2 regions of the Candidatus Merdisoma sp. HCP28S3_D10 genome follow, and region 1 is predicted to be linked to the other one. Evidence: riboswitches for the same ligand, from Rfam matches in the RefSeq annotation. Region 1 holds a riboswitch; the other holds the start of a gene.
The links. Region 1 has a riboswitch for tetrahydrofolate ahead of folE (GTP cyclohydrolase I FolE). Riboswitches for the same ligand answer to the same signal wherever they lie in the genome.
Positions count from the first base shown of each region.

Region 2: it holds a riboswitch for tetrahydrofolate, as region 1 does, so the genes downstream of both, ACTNCH_RS07490 (folate family ECF transporter S component) here and folE (GTP cyclohydrolase I FolE) in region 1, are expected to answer to the same signal.

Region 1 is NZ_JBQHTG010000007.1:17,435-25,957, forward strand. Features, by position in the region: gene ACTNCH_RS12525 (Lrp/AsnC family transcriptional regulator) at 1-29, shown strand, start outside; gene ACTNCH_RS12530 (aminotransferase class I/II-fold pyridoxal phosphate-dependent enzyme) at 26-1,204, shown strand; gene ACTNCH_RS12535 (tRNA (cytidine(34)-2'-O)-methyltransferase) at 1,205-1,702, shown strand; gene ACTNCH_RS12540 (cell wall hydrolase) at 1,715-2,980, shown strand; tRNA gene ACTNCH_RS12545 (tRNA-Phe) at 3,100-3,172, shown strand; tRNA gene ACTNCH_RS12550 (tRNA-Gly) at 3,248-3,318, shown strand; THF riboswitch at 3,535-3,631, shown strand; gene folE (GTP cyclohydrolase I FolE) at 3,718-4,275, shown strand; gene ACTNCH_RS12560 (HD domain-containing protein) at 4,284-4,760, shown strand; gene folP (dihydropteroate synthase) at 4,779-5,594, shown strand; gene folK (2-amino-4-hydroxy-6-hydroxymethyldihydropteridine diphosphokinase) at 5,595-6,407, shown strand; tRNA gene ACTNCH_RS12575 (tRNA-Ser) at 6,524-6,612, opposite strand; gene ACTNCH_RS12580 (RNA polymerase sigma factor) at 6,818-7,357, shown strand; gene ACTNCH_RS12585 (hypothetical protein) at 7,347-8,501, shown strand.
Region 2 is NZ_JBQHTG010000002.1:472,492-481,014, forward strand. Features, by position in the region: gene ACTNCH_RS07480 (lysostaphin resistance A-like protein) at 1-630, opposite strand, end outside; gene ACTNCH_RS07485 (putative manganese transporter) at 644-1,480, opposite strand; THF riboswitch at 1,676-1,784, shown strand; gene ACTNCH_RS07490 (folate family ECF transporter S component) at 1,892-2,467, shown strand; gene ACTNCH_RS07495 (Spy0128 family protein) at 2,541-3,182, opposite strand; gene srtB (class B sortase) at 3,189-3,932, opposite strand; gene ACTNCH_RS07505 (DUF7601 domain-containing protein) at 3,936-5,006, opposite strand; gene lepB (signal peptidase I) at 5,041-5,538, opposite strand; gene ACTNCH_RS07515 (vWA domain-containing protein) at 5,528-7,405, opposite strand; gene ACTNCH_RS07520 (sirohydrochlorin cobaltochelatase) at 7,657-8,463, opposite strand; gene ACTNCH_RS07525 (DUF3786 domain-containing protein) at 8,492-8,523, opposite strand, start outside.

The DNA.
Region 1 (8,523 bases):
AAGACGAAAGGATGCTGGTGACACCGTGAGAAACCCATTATCAGACAAAGCAGTTTCGATTCCCTGGTCCGGCATCCGTAAATTCTTCGATGTGGTAAACGAGATGCCAGACGCTATTTCCCTGGGCGTGGGCGAGCCGGATTTTGATACGCCCTGGCATATCCGGGACGAGGGAATCTATACCCTGGAAAAGGGACGTACCTTTTATACCTCCAACGCAGGCCTGAAGGAGCTGCGGGAGGAGATTGTGCGGTATCTGGAACGCCGCATCCATGTAAGCTATGATCCGCTCCGGGAGGTGCTGATTACCGTAGGCGGCAGCGAAGGAATTGATATGGCCTTCCGCGCCATGCTGAATCCCGGGGACGAGGTCCTGATTCCCCAGCCCAGCTACGTGTCCTACGAGCCCTGCTGTGTGCTGGCGGACGGCGTACCGGTGATCATCAACCTGAAGGAGGAAAATGAATTCCGTCTGACGGCCCGGGAGCTTCGCGACGCCATTACAGATAAAACCAAGATTCTGGTTCTGCCTTTCCCGAACAATCCTACCGGCGCCATCATGACCCAGAAGGATCTGGAGGAGATTGCGGAAGTCATTATAGAAAAAGATATCTATGTGATGTCCGATGAGATTTATTCCGAGTTAAGCTATGCGGGCGACCATGTATCCATTGCCAGCATTCCGGGAATGCGGGAGAGAACCATTCTGATTAACGGATTTTCCAAGGCCTATGCCATGACCGGCTGGCGACTGGGATATGCCTGCGGTCCGGCAGAGATTATCAGCCAGATGACCAAGCTTCATCAGTACGCCATCATGTGCGCGCCCACCAACAGCCAGTATGCGGCGGTGGAAGCCCTGAAGAACGGCGACGAAGACGTGGCGATGATGCGGGAGTCCTACGATCAGAGACGCCGTTTCCTAGTACATACCCTGCGGGAAATGGGACTGTCCTGCTTTGAGCCCTACGGCGCGTTCTATATCTTCCCCAGCATTAAGGAATTTGGCATGACCTCGGAGGAATTTGCGACCCGCTTCCTGATGGAAGAGAAGGTGGCCGTGGTTCCGGGAACTGCCTTCGGAGCCTGCGGAGAGGGATTTTTACGTATTTCCTACGCGTATTCCCTGGAGGATCTGAAGGAGGCAACCAGCCGTCTAGCCCGTTTTGTGGAGAAGCTGCGGGCGGAAAAGGGAGCGAAATAAATGGCACTGAACATCGTACTTCTGGAGCCGGAGATACCGGCCAATACAGGCAACATCGGAAGAACCTGCGTAGCGACGGGCACCCGTCTGCACCTGATTGAGCCCCTGGGCTTCCGCCTGAGCGAAAAAGATCTGAAGCGGGCCGGTATGGACTACTGGCCGCAGCTGGATGTGACAACTTATGTAAACTATGAGGACTTCCTGCGCCGGAACCCCGGTGCAAGACCTTATATGGCAACCACCAAGGGACAGAAGGTTTATACGGAGGCAACGTTTGAACCGGACTGCTATATCATGTTCGGCAAGGAAAGCGCCGGAATTCCGGAGGAACTTCTTCTGGAAAATCAGGAGCGCGCTATCCGGATTCCCATGCTGGGAGACACCCGTTCCCTGAACCTGTCCAATTCTGTGGCGATTGTGCTCTACGAGGCGCTGCGCCAGAACGATTTTCCGGGTATGCGCCTGGAAGGATACCTGACGAAATACGACTGGAGATAGAGGATTTTACAGATGAAGCATACACGTCTTCTGAAAATGGCATATCGGTTTGGAGGAGTGGCCCTGGCGCTGACGCTTGGGTTTACGTCCTATGCCGTTCCGGATCAGAGCGACGTGGATAACATTCAGAACGAGATCGATAAGACGCAGAACGAGATCGACAAGACCCAGAACGAGATCGACGCCACAAAGGATAAGAAGGATCGGCTCCAGGAGGCCAAATCCCAGATGGAGGATTACCTGAAGGATCTGAATAAGCAGTATTCCGGTCTGGAAAGCCAGATTTCCGAGCTGAATAAGCAGATTGCCAGTAAGCAGGAGGAGATTGCGAAGACCCAGGAGGATCTGGAGAAAGCGAAGAATACCGAAGAGAAGCAGTACGCAGATATGAAGGCCCGGATTCAGTATATGTATGAGAATCCCAGGAGCTCTTTTATCGAAATTCTGCTGGAATCCGGTGATTTTGCCAGCGCGCTGAACCGCGCCGATTACGCGGAGCGGATTTCCGAGTATGACCGGGATATGCTGGAGGCTTATGCGGCCCACAAGGCGGAGATCCAGGAGCAGGAAGAGAAGCTGGAGGCGGAAAAAGAGGCGCTGGACGAGATGCAGGCTTCTGTGGAGAAGAAGCAGAAGGAGGTATCGGCTCTGGCCAGCAGTACCTCCGGGAAAATCAGTAAGCATGTAAATGACATAGCGGCAGCCCAGGCGGATATCGACGGCAAGAGCAATACCCTGGCGAATCAGCAGGAGGTGCTGAAGCAGCTGATCGCGGAGAAAAAGAAAATCGAGGCCCAGATTGAGGCGGCCAAGGCAGCGGAAATAGTCGGATCTCTGGGCGATGTGACCGGAGTGCGGACTACGGAGCTGGAGTACGTGCAGTACGGCGCGTACAGCGCCAGCGAGGACGAGATAAAGGCTCTGGCTACGCTGATTTACTGTGAGGCAGGCAACCAGGGGGCGGAAGGCCAGCTGGCGGTAGGCGCGGTGGTGATGAACCGGATCCGGGATCCCCGTTTTGCCCAGGGGGATATTATGAGTGTGATCCGGGCTTCCGGTCAGTTTTCGCCGGTTACCTCCGGGCGTTTCGATCTGATGCTCACCGATGGGGCGGGATCTGTCACCGAATCCTGCTACAACGCGGCTAACCGGGCCATCGCCGGGGAGTCCAATGTGGGAAACCGGACGTTTTTCCGGACGTATGCGAATTATCCGTCCTTAAGCGGATTGGTCATCGGCGCCCATATTTTCTCCTATACCTGGAATTATGCTTCCTGATAAGGAAGATACTATAAATTCCTGTCCACAAGTTATAAAAAATTGCTTGACAAAATTATTTTGATAGAGTAGAATATCACTGTTGCGACACATGAAAATAAAATGTGTGAAAGCAAGAGGCCCAGATAGCTCAGTTGGTAGAGCAGAGGACTGAAAATCCTCGTGTCACTGGTTCGATTCCGGTTCTGGGCATGTATTGAGCACTTGGCGAGGTATTCTCGAGCCTAGTGATCATGGTGTTTCCATGTAAATATTCTCATAGCGTCTGCGGGTGTAGTTCAATGGTAGAACACCAGCCTTCCAAGCTGGATACGTGGGTTCGATTCCCATCACCCGCTTATTTTTATGCTCAAATTTAAGTAGAGAAGGTGATGTGAATCGAACCTTCGGTTCGTTCTCCGCTCCGCTCCGGTCGGTGCTAAACAGGTGCCACTGGCACCTAGCACCCCATCACCCGCTTTTTTTTCATCCAAAATATAAACAAAAATCTATATACAGAAGTCTCTGTATATGCTATAATCCCCTTGATAACAAATTTTAACAATAGAATAATATGCAAAATAGGTTTTCATGCGTCAAGTGTTCAGCGGATGGGGAGTTGCCGCCGAAACGAAAAGTTCGTCTTACGGTATGGAGACCGCACCCGTTGCAGCAATATAAGATTCATAAACAGCGTCTCATATTGTGAAGGGATATTTTCGTCATATGTTCTGTCACAGCCTGGAGGTGCTGTTTTTATGATGGATTATGAGAAAATCAAGGCCGGAGTCCAGCTTATGCTGGAGGGAATCGGCGAGGACGTAACAAGAGAAGGCTTATTGGAGACGCCGGATCGGATTGCGCGTATGTGCGCTGAGATCTACGGCGGCCTGTACGAGGATGCGTCGGTGCATCTGAAAAAACAATTCACAGTCGAGCGGAACGACATCGTAGTAGAGAAGGATATCACCTTCTATTCCGTGTGCGAACATCATTTACTCCCCTTTTACGGAAAAGCGCATATCGGGTATATACCGAACGGTAAGGTAGTAGGCTTAAGCAAGCTGGCCCGTACCGTAGATGTATTTGCCAGAAGACCTCAGATTCAGGAAAAGCTCACGTCCCAGATCGCGGACGCGCTGGAGGAAAGCCTGGATCCCCAGGGCGTTATCGTCATGTTGGAGGCTGAGCACATGTGTATGACCATGCGCGGCATCAAAAAGCCCGGCAGCAAGACCGTCACCATGGTGACCACCGGCTGCTTTGAGAACAATTTTGAGCTGCAGAACCGCTTCCTGAGCATGGTGCGCCAGTAATGGGCGGCATGGAGCGCGTAAACCGGATCTGGAACCACCCGGCCTATCAGGAGGCTTTGGGGAAGCTGACGGCCTACGAGGCAGAGCGGGAATTTTGCCGCCATACGCCGGAGCATTTTCTCAGTGTAGCCCGCCTGACCTACCTGCTTGCCCTGGAACAGGGGGTAGAAGCCGATAAGGAAATCATCTATGCGGCCGGACTTCTGCACGATATGGGCAGATACCTTCAATATGAAAATGGGACGCCCCACGACGAGGCAGGCGTGAGGCTGGCAAAGCCCATATTGCAGGACTGTGGTTTCTCGGAAGGCGAGAGCGCCGAAGTGCTGAAGCTCATCGGAAGTCACCGTACCCAAAGCGACGCGAGGGATCTGCCGGGATTGTTTTACCGGGCGGATAAGCTGTCGCGGAGCTGCTTTCTGTGTCCGGCCCAGACAGACTGCAACTGGCCGGAGGAGAAGAAAAATCTGGAAATTAAAGTATAAGATATAAGGGGAAAAGGTATGAGAATCGGAACCAAAGAATTTGATGTAAAAAATAAAACCTATATCATGGGAATCCTGAATGTAACCCCGGATTCCTTTTCCGACGGCGGAAAATGGAACCATATGGACGCGGCTCTGGCTCATGCGGAGGAGATGATCCGCGAGGGCACCGCCATTCTGGATATCGGCGGCGAGTCTACCCGTCCCGGCCACCAACAGATTACCGAAGAGGAGGAAATCGAGCGGGTAGCCCCGGTCATCGAGGCAGTGAAAGCCCGTTTTGACGTACCCGTATCCATTGATTCCTACAAGGCGAAGGTGGCGGCGGCAGCCATTGAAGCGGGAGCCGATCTGGTCAATGATATCTGGGGGCTCAAATACGATCCGGAGATGGCCGGACTCATTGCCCGCACCGGAGTGGCCTGCTGTCTGATGCACAATAAGAACAACACAGAGTATCAGGATTTCTACCCGGATATGCTCCGGGAAACCGCGGAGTGCGTAAAGCTTGCGAAGGAAGCAGGTATCGCTGACGATAAGATTATCCTTGACCCGGGCGTAGGCTTTGGAAAAAATTACGAGCAGAATCTGGAGACCATTTTACATATGGAGCGGTTCCATGAGCTGGGATACCCCATGCTGCTTGGCACATCGCGTAAATCCGTGATCGGTCTGACTCTGGATCTGCCGGCGGATCAGAGAGTAGAGGGAACCCTGGTGACGACCGTGATGGCTGTGATGAAAAAGTACGCCTTTGTCCGGGTTCACGACATTAAAGAAAATCAGCGCACCATCCGGATGACCGAGGCGATTCTGAAAGCAGGAGAGAACTAAATGGATAAAATACAGATCAAAAATCTCGAAATATTTGCCAATCACGGCGTATTCCCGGAGGAAAATAAGCTGGGACAGAAATTTGTCATTTCCGCAACCCTTTACACCTCCACCCGGAAGGCGGGGAAGACGGACGATTTGACTGCCTCCATTCATTACGGTGAGGTCAGCCAGTTTATCACAAAATTTGTTCAGGAGCACACCTGGAAGCTGCTGGAAACGGTGGTGGAGCAGCTGGCGGAAGCCATGCTTCTGCAGATTCCCCATCTGGAAAAGGTGGAGCTGGAGATTAAAAAGCCCTGGGCTCCGGTGGGACTGCCTCTGGAGACTGTGTCTGTCTCCATTGAGCGGGGCTGGCATACCGCCTACATCGCCATGGGTTCCAATATGGGCGACAAAAAAGCTTATCTGGACATGAGCGTGCTTGGACTGCAGCTCACGAAAGGCTGTATCGTAGAGACAGTGGCCGATTATCTGGCCACCGAGCCCTATGGCTACACGGAGCAGGACGAATTCCTGAATAGCGTCATGAAGATCCGGACTATCCTGCCGCCCCATGAGCTCCTTGATCGTCTCCACGAGCTGGAGCAGGAGGCCAACCGGGTCCGCGTGATCCACTGGGGTCCCCGGACGCTGGATCTGGATATTCTATTGTACGACGACCTGATTCTCGATGACGAGGAGCTTCATATTCCCCATATCGAGATGCACAAGCGGGATTTCGTGCTGATTCCGTTGGCACAGATCGCGCCCTGGGTGCGGCATCCGGTATACAACCAGACGGTGCAGGAGCTGCTGGATAGATTAAAATAAGAAAAGCGGCGGCGGTTTTCACATAGACGGGATTACGGAAAAACAATAAAAAGCAAGACAGGACTGTATCATGGAAATTCAGGATACGTCCTGTCTTGCTTTTTGCTATAAAGAAACGGAGGAGGAGGGATTTGAACCCTCGCGCCGGTGCTACCGACCTACTGGTGTTCGAAGCCAGACCCTTCAGCCACTTGGGTACTCCTCCATTGCTGAGAACCAGTGACTAATAGTATAATATATTTTCCGGTGCATTTCAAGAGCGGGATTTCAAAATCGCCTGCCTGTGTTATGGTACAGAAGATCTGATTTATATAAAAGAAAACCATTTTGGTGCTTCACTACATTCTATAAGTGTAAGATAAAATTCTTATAAGTCGACTTAAAGAAGAAAGGTAAAAGGATAACCATTTATGAATGATCATGAAATCGAGCAGTTTATCCTTACATATGGCTGTGATATTCTGCGCTTTTGCCGGATGACTGCCGGCGGAAGCGAGGCAGGAGACGATCTGTATCAGGATACCATGCTGAAGCTGACTGAAAAAAAGCAGACATTACTGCTTGGCCCGCACACGAAAAGTTATGCCTTATCCACAGCCTTGTTTCTCTGGAAAAACAGCAGAAGAAAATACGCCGCCAGAAACCGCATACTTCCTATGGAAAGTGTGGAGGCGCTGGAAGATACCGGCTGGCAGTGTCTGGCTCAGGCCAGTGTCATTTCCCCGGAGCAGGAGCTTTTGCAGCAAAATGAACTGGAGACGGTACGAGGTGTTGTTGCCGCTTTGCCTGAGAAATATAAGCTGCCCGTTTACCTGTTTTATTCTGCCGATATGCGGATCTCTGAAATAGCAGAAATTCTGCACATTCCGGAGGGGACGGTAAAAACAAGGCTCAGAAAGGCGAAAAATTTATTAAAAGCCAGATTGGAGGCACTCGGTTATGAACGATGAGAGACTGGAGCAGCTTTTAAAGCAGGCCCTTATTCCTGAAATTAAGGAGGACGATTTGAAAATGAAGAGAAAGATAAGAAGTTCATCTGTAACTCATAAAACTGTTCTAAGAAGAACGATAAAAAATCGGAGGCACCTTCCGGCAGCAGTGGCTGTGGCAGCACTTCTCATAGCCTCATCTGTTATTGTCTTTGCTGCCTGGCGCTATCTCTCTGCCAGGGACGTGGCAATGGCCAATGCGGACGAGCAGCTGGCTTCGCATTTTGAGCAGAGCAATTGGCTTTCAGAATATGAGACACAGCACTGCAGTGATTATGATATCACACTTCTGGGTGTGGTCTCCGGCAACGAAATCTCCGAACATTTATCCAAGGATGATCAGGGCAATGTGGATGGAGACAGGACCTATATTGCGGTAGCTATCGCCTACGCAGACGGAAAGCCTATGCCGGATGTGCAGAGCGACGACTTCGAGCGCACACAATTTTTTGTATCCCCCTATATTCATGGCCTCAACCCGGAAAAATATAATGCCTATACCTTAAGCGGCGGCGTTACCTGCTTTGTCTCAGACGGGATCCAGTACCGGCTGGTGGAGATTGACAATGTGGAATACTTTGCGGACTGCGGCATCTATGTGGGAGTGTCCGATGGCGATATGTATAATAATCAGGCATACATCTATGATACGGATACCGGTGAAATACTCAGGAGCGAGACCTATCAAGGGGTAAATGCCCTGTTTGACTTGCCGGTAAACACTGCAAAAGCAGATTCTGTAAAAGCTTCCGGAATTATCACCGACATCAATGATTCAGAATCGAACGGAGGATATCTTTGGATATTATCGGAGGGCGACCGGTGGCTCAATAGCCTTACGACGGAAAATATAAATGAAAAAGCCAAACCGGTGGAAGACTCCAGAAAAACCGTTACCGCAGAGGAATTTATCTTTGAGGAATCCGGAGAAACATTGGCTGACGCGGATACGGCTGCTGCAATTATGAAAGAATATTTCCCGGACGGCGCCGGAATGAGTGTCATCATGGAAAAACATACGGCCGCCATGGACGATGCCTGGGTGGAGACCTATACGCTGAATCCGGACGGAACGATTACCTGTCTGAGATATGTTCCCAGATAGCGTTCTTTAAAAGTTGTAAGAA
Region 2 (8,523 bases), on a different contig from region 1:
ACGGCAGCGCAGCACCAGATATCCGGCCAGAAGACCTATCAGAAAGGCATAGCTTCCCTGTACCAGGTTGAGATGGGCAATGCCAAAAAACAGAGCCTGCAGGATATTGATCACCCAGAAGGAGGCTCCCGCCCGCTTCAGATATTCGACCGTCAGGCCGCGGAAGATCAACTCCTCCGCAACCGGGCCGATGATGACCGTCGCCAGGATCGCGGAAATTCCGCTTTCTCCAAGCCCAGCGCCCTCTATCAGATCCGTGTACTCCTGCATGGATTTCGGATCCAGCACCTCCCAGCCGCTCATCAGAATCCCTATCAGAAACTGCGCGCCCACCGCCATCAGAAGTAATCCTATCAGATCTTTTTTTTGAAACAGCGACGTCTCCCGGATCCCGTATTTCTCCCGCCGCCGTACCACACTGATATAATACCAGAGACCTGCTACGCCAAGCAGCAGTACGTCCGAGATCAGCAATATCGTCATGGTATCGTTCATGTATATCTGTGTTCCCTCTTCCACGCCATATTGCACTATGAACCTTATCATCTGAACCGTAGAAGCCGCAAATTGTATCCCCAGCATAGCCACCAGCGGCAATATGCTCTTTAAGTATCCCCCAACCCTTTTCATAAGTACCTCCTTATTATAAGACAAGCTCCAGCAACAGGCCAGCACCTGCGGAAAGCAGATACAGAAGCGCTACAATCCCAATATTCTCCTTCATGGGGTGGTTTTCCCGGAACAGCACGGCCAGACCGATGCCCGCTCCGGCGCACAGTCCCCCCATGGCGGAGGCCAGGCTCAAACCGCCGGCCAGATACAGCTCGGTTATCAGAATCGAGGACGCGCAGTTGGGAATCAGGCCCAGGAGCGCCGTCAGAAACGGCTGGAACCAGGTGTCCTTGCCCAAAAAGGTGGTCAGGGCGTCCATACCCACCAGACCCAGCACCAGATTCAGGACCGCCGTAAACAGGAAGATATAGAGCGTCAGCTGAACCGTATGACGCACCGCAGGCTTCACGATACCGCTGTCGTCGCTGCAGCCGCAGCCCCGGCACATATCCCCGATATGCTTATGCTCTTTTTTATTCCGGAACAGGAAATCCAACAGATAGCCGAACACAATTCCGATCGCAATCTTACCCAGGAGAAGCTGCGCGATGACCCGTCCGCTGCCCGGATGGCCAAACAAAATCAGCACCGCCTCATCGGATGTAGAGAGAAATACGGCCATCAGGGTTCCCAGGGTAATGACGCCGCCGGAATAGAGATTGGCCGCCGTCACCGAGAAACCGCACTGGGGTACGCAGCCGAAGATGGCTCCCGCCAGCGGTCCCGCCTTTCCCATTTTTCCAAGGGCCCGGTTCATATAATTATTGGAATAGTGCTCCAGCGCCTCCAGTATCAGGAACGCGATCAAAAGGAAGGGCACGGTTTTCACCGTATCCAGGAGCGCGTCCAGCAAAGCATCCAGAATCATGGTTACACCTCTTTCTATCACATTTCTATCACAAAACATTTGTTTTCTAGAATACCATGTCCTGAAAAAATATGCAAGGAGCAGCTGCAAAAGTTTTGTTAATTTTTTGATAATCTTTCTTGCTTTTTTAGGAATCTATGATATAATGTACCTGTTCCGATACAATTCCAGTATCCGCGGACAGAAATAAATAATAGCGAAGTAGGATTTTATGCGTCAAGTGTTCGCAGGCTGGGGAGTCGCCGCGAAACGAAAAGTAGAGTTTCTGACTCGGTCTTACGATATATTATCCGCACCCGTTGCTACAGATGAGTACATCTCATGTGTGGAGGAATCGGGCTTCATAAGCAGTCTTGATATTATTTATTTTGTAACCTGTTTCTCACACATCATTATGGAGGTGTATTTTTTATGCAGTTTTTTTCCAAAGACGCCCTCGCCTTTCGTGATCAGTTTAACAATCTCCGGAAGGTTCAGAGTATCTGCCTCTGCGGTCTGTTCGTGGCCGCTTACGTGGCGCTTTCCTTTTTCAATTTAAAGCTTACTCCCTATCTGGAGTTCCGCTTCGCGTTCCTGGCGCTGGCTGCTGCCGCTGCCTACGGTGGACCTGTGATGGGTATGACAGCCGGTATCGCAGGCGATGTGGTCAGCTTCTTTGCTGCCCCCCAGACAGGCCCCTTCTTTCCGGGCTTCACACTCAGCTACGCGATTCTCGGCTTTGCCTTCGGTCTGATCCTGTACCGTTCCAAAGTGACCCCGGTCCGTATTTTTGTGGCTACCTTTTTTGAGTTTGTAGAAGCCTGCACCCTGAATACCCTGTGGCTGCACTTCATGTACGGTATGGAATGGAAGTATCTTTTCACCATTCGTCTGGTGAAGTGTATCGTATCCCTGGGTATCAATACCGTGCTGCTCTTCATCTTTATGAAGGCCTTCAGCAAGATTATTTCCAGTGTTCTGACTCCCGCAAGCGCATCCAGATCCTAGGATTCTAAAAGAAATAGATTCTAAAAAACCACAGTCCGGAGAATCGAGCTCCGACTGTGGTTTTTTGCCTTTCTTATGCTTTTCTTCTGCGGCTTCCCATATAGCTCCACAGACAGCCGAAGCCTGTCAGCGCCGTGGCTCCCGCTGCCAGAAGCCAGCCTGCCGGGTTCTTTGTATCCCCGGTCTGAACCGCCCGGACGGTACTTCTGTGGCTTCCGGCTCCGGAGCTTTGTTCCGGAGCGCAGTATTGATTCGAAAATCGGATCGCTTCTGCCTTCTCCTTCTTTCCCTCACGCTCCACGTAAAGCCTTGCTGTCAGCGCCTGATTTTCAAGCCTTGTCACCTGCACCGTCACCAGATACTTCTCCCGGTCACAGGTGAAGCCTTTTGTCTCCTCCGTGGTCTGGAGAATCCGGTACTGGTATGTCCCGACCTTCTCATAGGATACCGGCCCAAGCTTCACCAGACCCGCCCCGGTCCGGCTCTTCTTCCTTTCTGCCGGAAGGGGCGCGTCCTTCGTCACCGCCTCCAGCGCCACCTGATACTCCTTTTTCCCCGGAATATGCTCTCCTTTTGCCTCGATCTCCACCGGAATCGTCAGCTCACAGCCGTTTCCTGCCGCCTGTACCCTTCCGGGAACTGACAGTCCCAAAAGCAGAAGCAGAAGCGGCACCCAGATCCGGCCCTTTTTTTTCTTTTCCTTCTTTTCTTTCATAAGTGTCTACACCTCCCTTCCGTCCGGCTCCTCCAGAAGCCAGCCGAATATCACTGCGCGTCCGTTGGTCTCTGTCTCATCGGCACAGGTGGAAAGTCCGATCAGGTTCTCTCCCTTTTCTATATCCCGGTACTGCACCGACCGTTCCCGGATATGCGACAGCAGCTTTTCCGGATCCGCGTCTTCTCCGCTGTGATAAATGATTTCATCATAGGCGTCCGTCTCCACGCAGGCGAAGAAACAGATGCGATAGCTTTTCTCCGGCAGATAAAGGGTCCCGTCCGGGTGATCTTTAAAATACGCTTCTTCCTTAAATCTTGTCACATCTCCAAACATGGCTCCATTTTCCATATGGTGTCCGTATAGCAGACTGTAGCCATCTGTGAAATCCGGACGGTTCTGACTGGACAGAAAGATGGCTCCCGACAGAGAAAACGCCCCGTAAACGTCCTGATTCACGTAGACCATGTCATGTTCTCCCTGCACCACCGGATAATCGATATGGGTACCCGGAACCGTAATCCAGGCCCGCACATCCGGGTTCAGCTTCTTAAGATCCTCCAGGCCTGCCTCTCCCTCTCCCGGCTTGTAGGCCAGAAGCGCCTCTGACACATAGGCGTTTCCCGTAATCTGAAAGGTATCCCAGAGAGAGTAGGTACCGTAGGTCAGCATTACGAAAACCATAAGGCCTGCCGTCACCGTCAGAATCCGGTTGCCCAGTCCGGCCGCCCGGCCAAGCACCCTCCACATACATTACGCTCCGAGATGTTTTTTCTTCCGGCCGAAGAATGCCAGCATAGCCGCTCCAAAGGCAAGCAGCAGGGCATAAGGAGCTACAGTTGTCGCTACGCCGGTGGGAATGCTGGCCTCACGGTGATTGGTTACCGTAACGATAGCTCCATCTGTCTCTGCAGTTCCCGTGTTATTCTGATTGGTCGTAATGTAGCCGTCAGCAGTATAACTCTGCTCATTGACCGTATAGGTATCGCTGGCACTCAGACCAAGAATCTGAATGCTTCCGGTATCTTTGATTGCATATTCCACCGGCTCCTCTCCGCTCTTTACCTGATATTCCCTGGCCGCCGCGTTCCCAGTCTCCTTTACCAGCAGCTTATACCATTCTCCTTCTCCGCCGGCCACAGAAACCTGAAATTTGAACAGCTTATCGGTTTCTCCCATATTTCCGGTTACTTCCTTTTTGATGGTCACGTCATGGGTGCTGTCATTGCTTCCTTCTCCGTAATTATTGGTAAAAGCCAGATCCGCCTTTACCGCCCTGCCATTTTCATCCGGCTTCGTACAGAGGATGCTCTTTACGTACAGGCTTCCGGTCTGATCCCGTAACACAAAGGCATAGAGATCGTACACCGTACCGTCATAGAGCATTCCCTCGTATCGGTCAGCCTCCTCCGGTATGGTCTCCCTTGCCTGATAATGATAGACGCCGGGTTTGGTGAATTTCGACAGATCCACCCGGATACTGTCCGTCCCTTCATAGGAAGCCGCCGGACTGGTTCCGGAGGGAGCAAAGGCAATCTCTCCCTTTTCCAGGCTCAGACCTCCGGCCACGCCGGAGGATACCACATTTCCCTCAAAAACCGCCGGATTCTGATCTCCGCTGTGATCCACCGGCGTCAGCCAGAATCTGAAAATGGTGTTGGGCGCATAGGTTTCGCCGTCGGTGGTTACGGTTTTCTTATAATCCAGCTTCGTTACCGGAGCATTTTCCGGAGCCGCAAACGCGGTTCCTCCAAAGGCGGTAAGGATTACCGCTCCTGCCATTACGCCTGCCGCCAGTCTTTCTGCCATGTTCTTAGTTTTCATAGGATTTCCTCTTTTCTTTCCTGTTCTGTCTGATTTACAGTTCCGATCTACGGACCGCCGTCATGACGATCCCCTTTATCTCCCCGCGCTTCACAGGTCCGAAATATCGGCTGTCCTTTGCCCCTTCCCGGTAATCGCCCAGAAGAAAAACCTCGTCCTCTCCCAGCTTCGCCGGATACTCTACCCTTCCTTCATAAAAGGGGGTGCGATAGTAAATGTCATTTTCCACAATCCGGCTGCCGTTGATATAGATTCCCTCATCGCCGGTCACATCTACCGTATCTCCGCCCCTGGCTACGATTCGTCCGATGTACTGCTGTCCGTCCTTCTTTATGACCACTACGGAACGATCCTTTGGCTTCTTATCCAGGCGGTAATACAACACCAGATCCCCGGCCTCCAGCTTCGGGCTCATAGAATCGTCCTTCATGGATGTCACGCCGAATACAACGCCAAACAACAGCCAGAAAACCACCAGCATGACGCCAAGGCGTAAAAGGAAATATTTTACTTCTGCCTTGTCACGTTCCATGGAGCCGGCCTTTCCGAAGCCTCAGACCACACAGCACTGTCATGAGAAACAGACCCAGCAGCAGGGAAAGCCAGCCACCTTCCGGCTGTCCGTCCAGGGTAAGCCCCGTAGGCACCGGAATATCCACTCCGTCCAGCTTCACCACCGGCCTGGGAAACGCTTCCTCCCGCGGGGTGTTCCCGTTCCAGAGATACGTAACCTTTGCTCCGTCATTGGAATAAAAGCCCAGCCCCTCCGCATGGGTTCCCGTATCTGCGTCCGCCCGATCCGGATAGGCTTCTCCCGCCGCAAAGTATTTTCCGTATGCAGCCTCTGAGGGCTTCATATGCAGGGTAATCCGGTAGGTCCAGCCATCTTCCAGTTCATAGGAGTCCGGAAAATCCAGCGTAAGGCGCCGGGAAGCCCCGTCGTAATGAACGGTTGTCCCCTCCGGCACACCTGCGGCTTTCCCGTCCGCATCCAGGACAGAAAGAGTGTATACCGGCTCCGCTGTGCCGGTCAGGATTTTCCCGTCCTGATCCAGAAGCGCCACATTTTCACTGAGCACGTCGGTAATCGTCACGTCGGTGCAGACCAGCTCCAACATATGGCCCGCCATCTCCCGAAAGGCGCTTTTCAGCTCCTCCAGGCTGCCGCAGAGATAGGGATCGTTTCCCTCCCGTACCTTGCAGCCTCCCTGATTTGCCGCCGCGATCCGTCTGCTCAGCTCCTTTAAGGTATTCGGGTTGATGGCGTTTTCATCTTTTCCAATCCCGATGGTATAGAAATACTGGATTCCTGTCATTGCGTCCGCCTGGGTATACGCCGCCCCGGAGCAGCTTCCCGGATTCACCAGCTGTCCCCACCAGCTTCCGTCCGCATCCTCATTTCCATGTCCTACGGTTTTTCCCGAAGCGTTATAGTAATACGTTGGCTTTCCGTCTGACAGAAACAGAACGGCCTTTTCCGCATCGGAACGGGCCTTTTGAAGCTGTTCGGCCCCGGTGCGGAGCCCCGCCTGATAATTGGTTCCACCGGAGGGTTCTCCGGCCAGGCTCTGATACACCACGGTTCCATTCCCGGCGCTGCTCCAGTCCAGCCGTACCCTGGCGTCATTGTAGGCCCGATCCCGGTCGCTCTGATCTCCGCTGTAGCCCACAATGCTGTATCGCACGTCCAGGCCCTGGTTTGCCGCCAAGGTATTGACAAGCTCGGCTGCCGCCGCCTTGGCGCTTTCCCAGCGGTTCTTTCCGCTTCCGTCATTCATGGCTTCCTTCATGGAGCCCGACTCGTCCACAATCAGAAGGACGTCCAGCTTTCTGGGCGTGCTTGTGGTATCTGTTTTTCCGGTAATTTCCAGTGTCAGATCGTAGGTGCCGTCCGCCCTGCGCTCTGCGTATTTCCGGCGTGCCAACGACACCGACGGCTCCGGATCCTCCAGGCTCAGGAAGACTGGCTCTGGCGGTTCCTCCTCCGCAGGTTTCTCCTTCGCAGGTTCTTCCTTTACCTCTTCTACCGTCTCTTCCGCTTCTGTTGTCTCCGGGGCTTTTGTTTCCTCCGGGACTTCGGTTTCTTTTTCTGTCTCTGTCGCTTCTGTTCCCTCCGGGACTTCGGTTTCTTTTTCTGTCTCTGTCGCTTCTGTTCCCTCCGGGACTTCGGTTTCTTTTTCTGTCTCTGTCGCCTCTGTTTCCTCCGGGACTTCGGTTTCCTCCTGCATGTCCTGTTTTTCGTCCTTTTCTTCTGCTGTCTCAGCTACTGTCTCAGCTTCTGTCACCACCGAAGCGCCTTCCTCCTCCGCCCGTACAGAGAAGCTACTTCCTCCGGTCACTGAAAAAAGCAGCAGAAGCACCAGCAGACCGGCCCAGATTCTTTTTGCTTTTCTCCTCAACTTTCTCATTCTCCTTTTTCGTTGCAAGCTGTCCGGTTCCTCATTCCCTCCTCTCTTATCAGCTACTTTCCATTCTATGTGATTTTTCCCAGATTATTACAATCCATGTTGCAAATCGTTCGCCGGATTTCGCAAAAAAGCGACTAAAAAAGGTCCACCGGACCTTTTTGTCGTATGCTTGGCAACAAAAATACCGTATCAGACAGGAGCTTCTCCTCTCCTTATCTGATACGGTATCTGTCTTTCTATTTTCAGTTCTGATTCTCCAGGCTCTTCCTTGCGGCCTCCGTATGGGCCAGATACATCTTTCGCACATCCGGGTACTCGCCCAGTCCCTTCATGACGCAGGACACCTGATATCCTTCCGCCTCAAACTGGCTTCTCCAGGAATCCTCGTCCTCCCCGGACATATCGTGAATGGCATGATCACCCGCCACTACCATAAAGGGCGCCAGGATCAGCTTTTTGGGCGACAACGCGCGAAGCTGCTTCTTCAGGGATTCCATGGACGGGTAAGCTTCCACCGTTCCCAAGAAGGTTCTGGGATAACCCAGATCCTTAAAGGTATAATCCAGGGCTGCGTATACGCTATTGGCGTAATGGGTGGTTCCGTGGCCCATAAATACCAGCGCCTCGTTCTCCTTCATCTCCCCGAACTCTGCCATAACCGCCTCGATCACCGCCACATGATCCTCCGTCGTTGTCAGCAGCGGATCGCCAAAGGCAATCTTTTCAAAGGCGTCCCTTCTGGCCAGCACAGCCTCCTTCATCAAATCATTCTCAATGCCGTTGATGATATGGGTGGGCTGCACCAGCAGCTCCTGTACCCCGTCCGCAGCCATCTGCTCTACCGCCTCTTCCACCGTGGGAACTTCGATTCCGTCCCGGCGGCGGAGCTTCGCGATGATCATCTTGCTGGTCCAGGCCCGGTACAGTGTATAATCCGGATACGCGGCGGCGATATCTGCCTCGATCCGATCGATGGTCTTTTCTCTGGTCTTGGCAAAGCTGGTGCCGAAGCTCACCACCAGAATCGCTTTTTTCTTATTCTGTTCCATATATCTGTTCTTTCCTCTTGATTCCGTTTTACTTTCCGGCAAGAATCTTCAGGGTCGTAA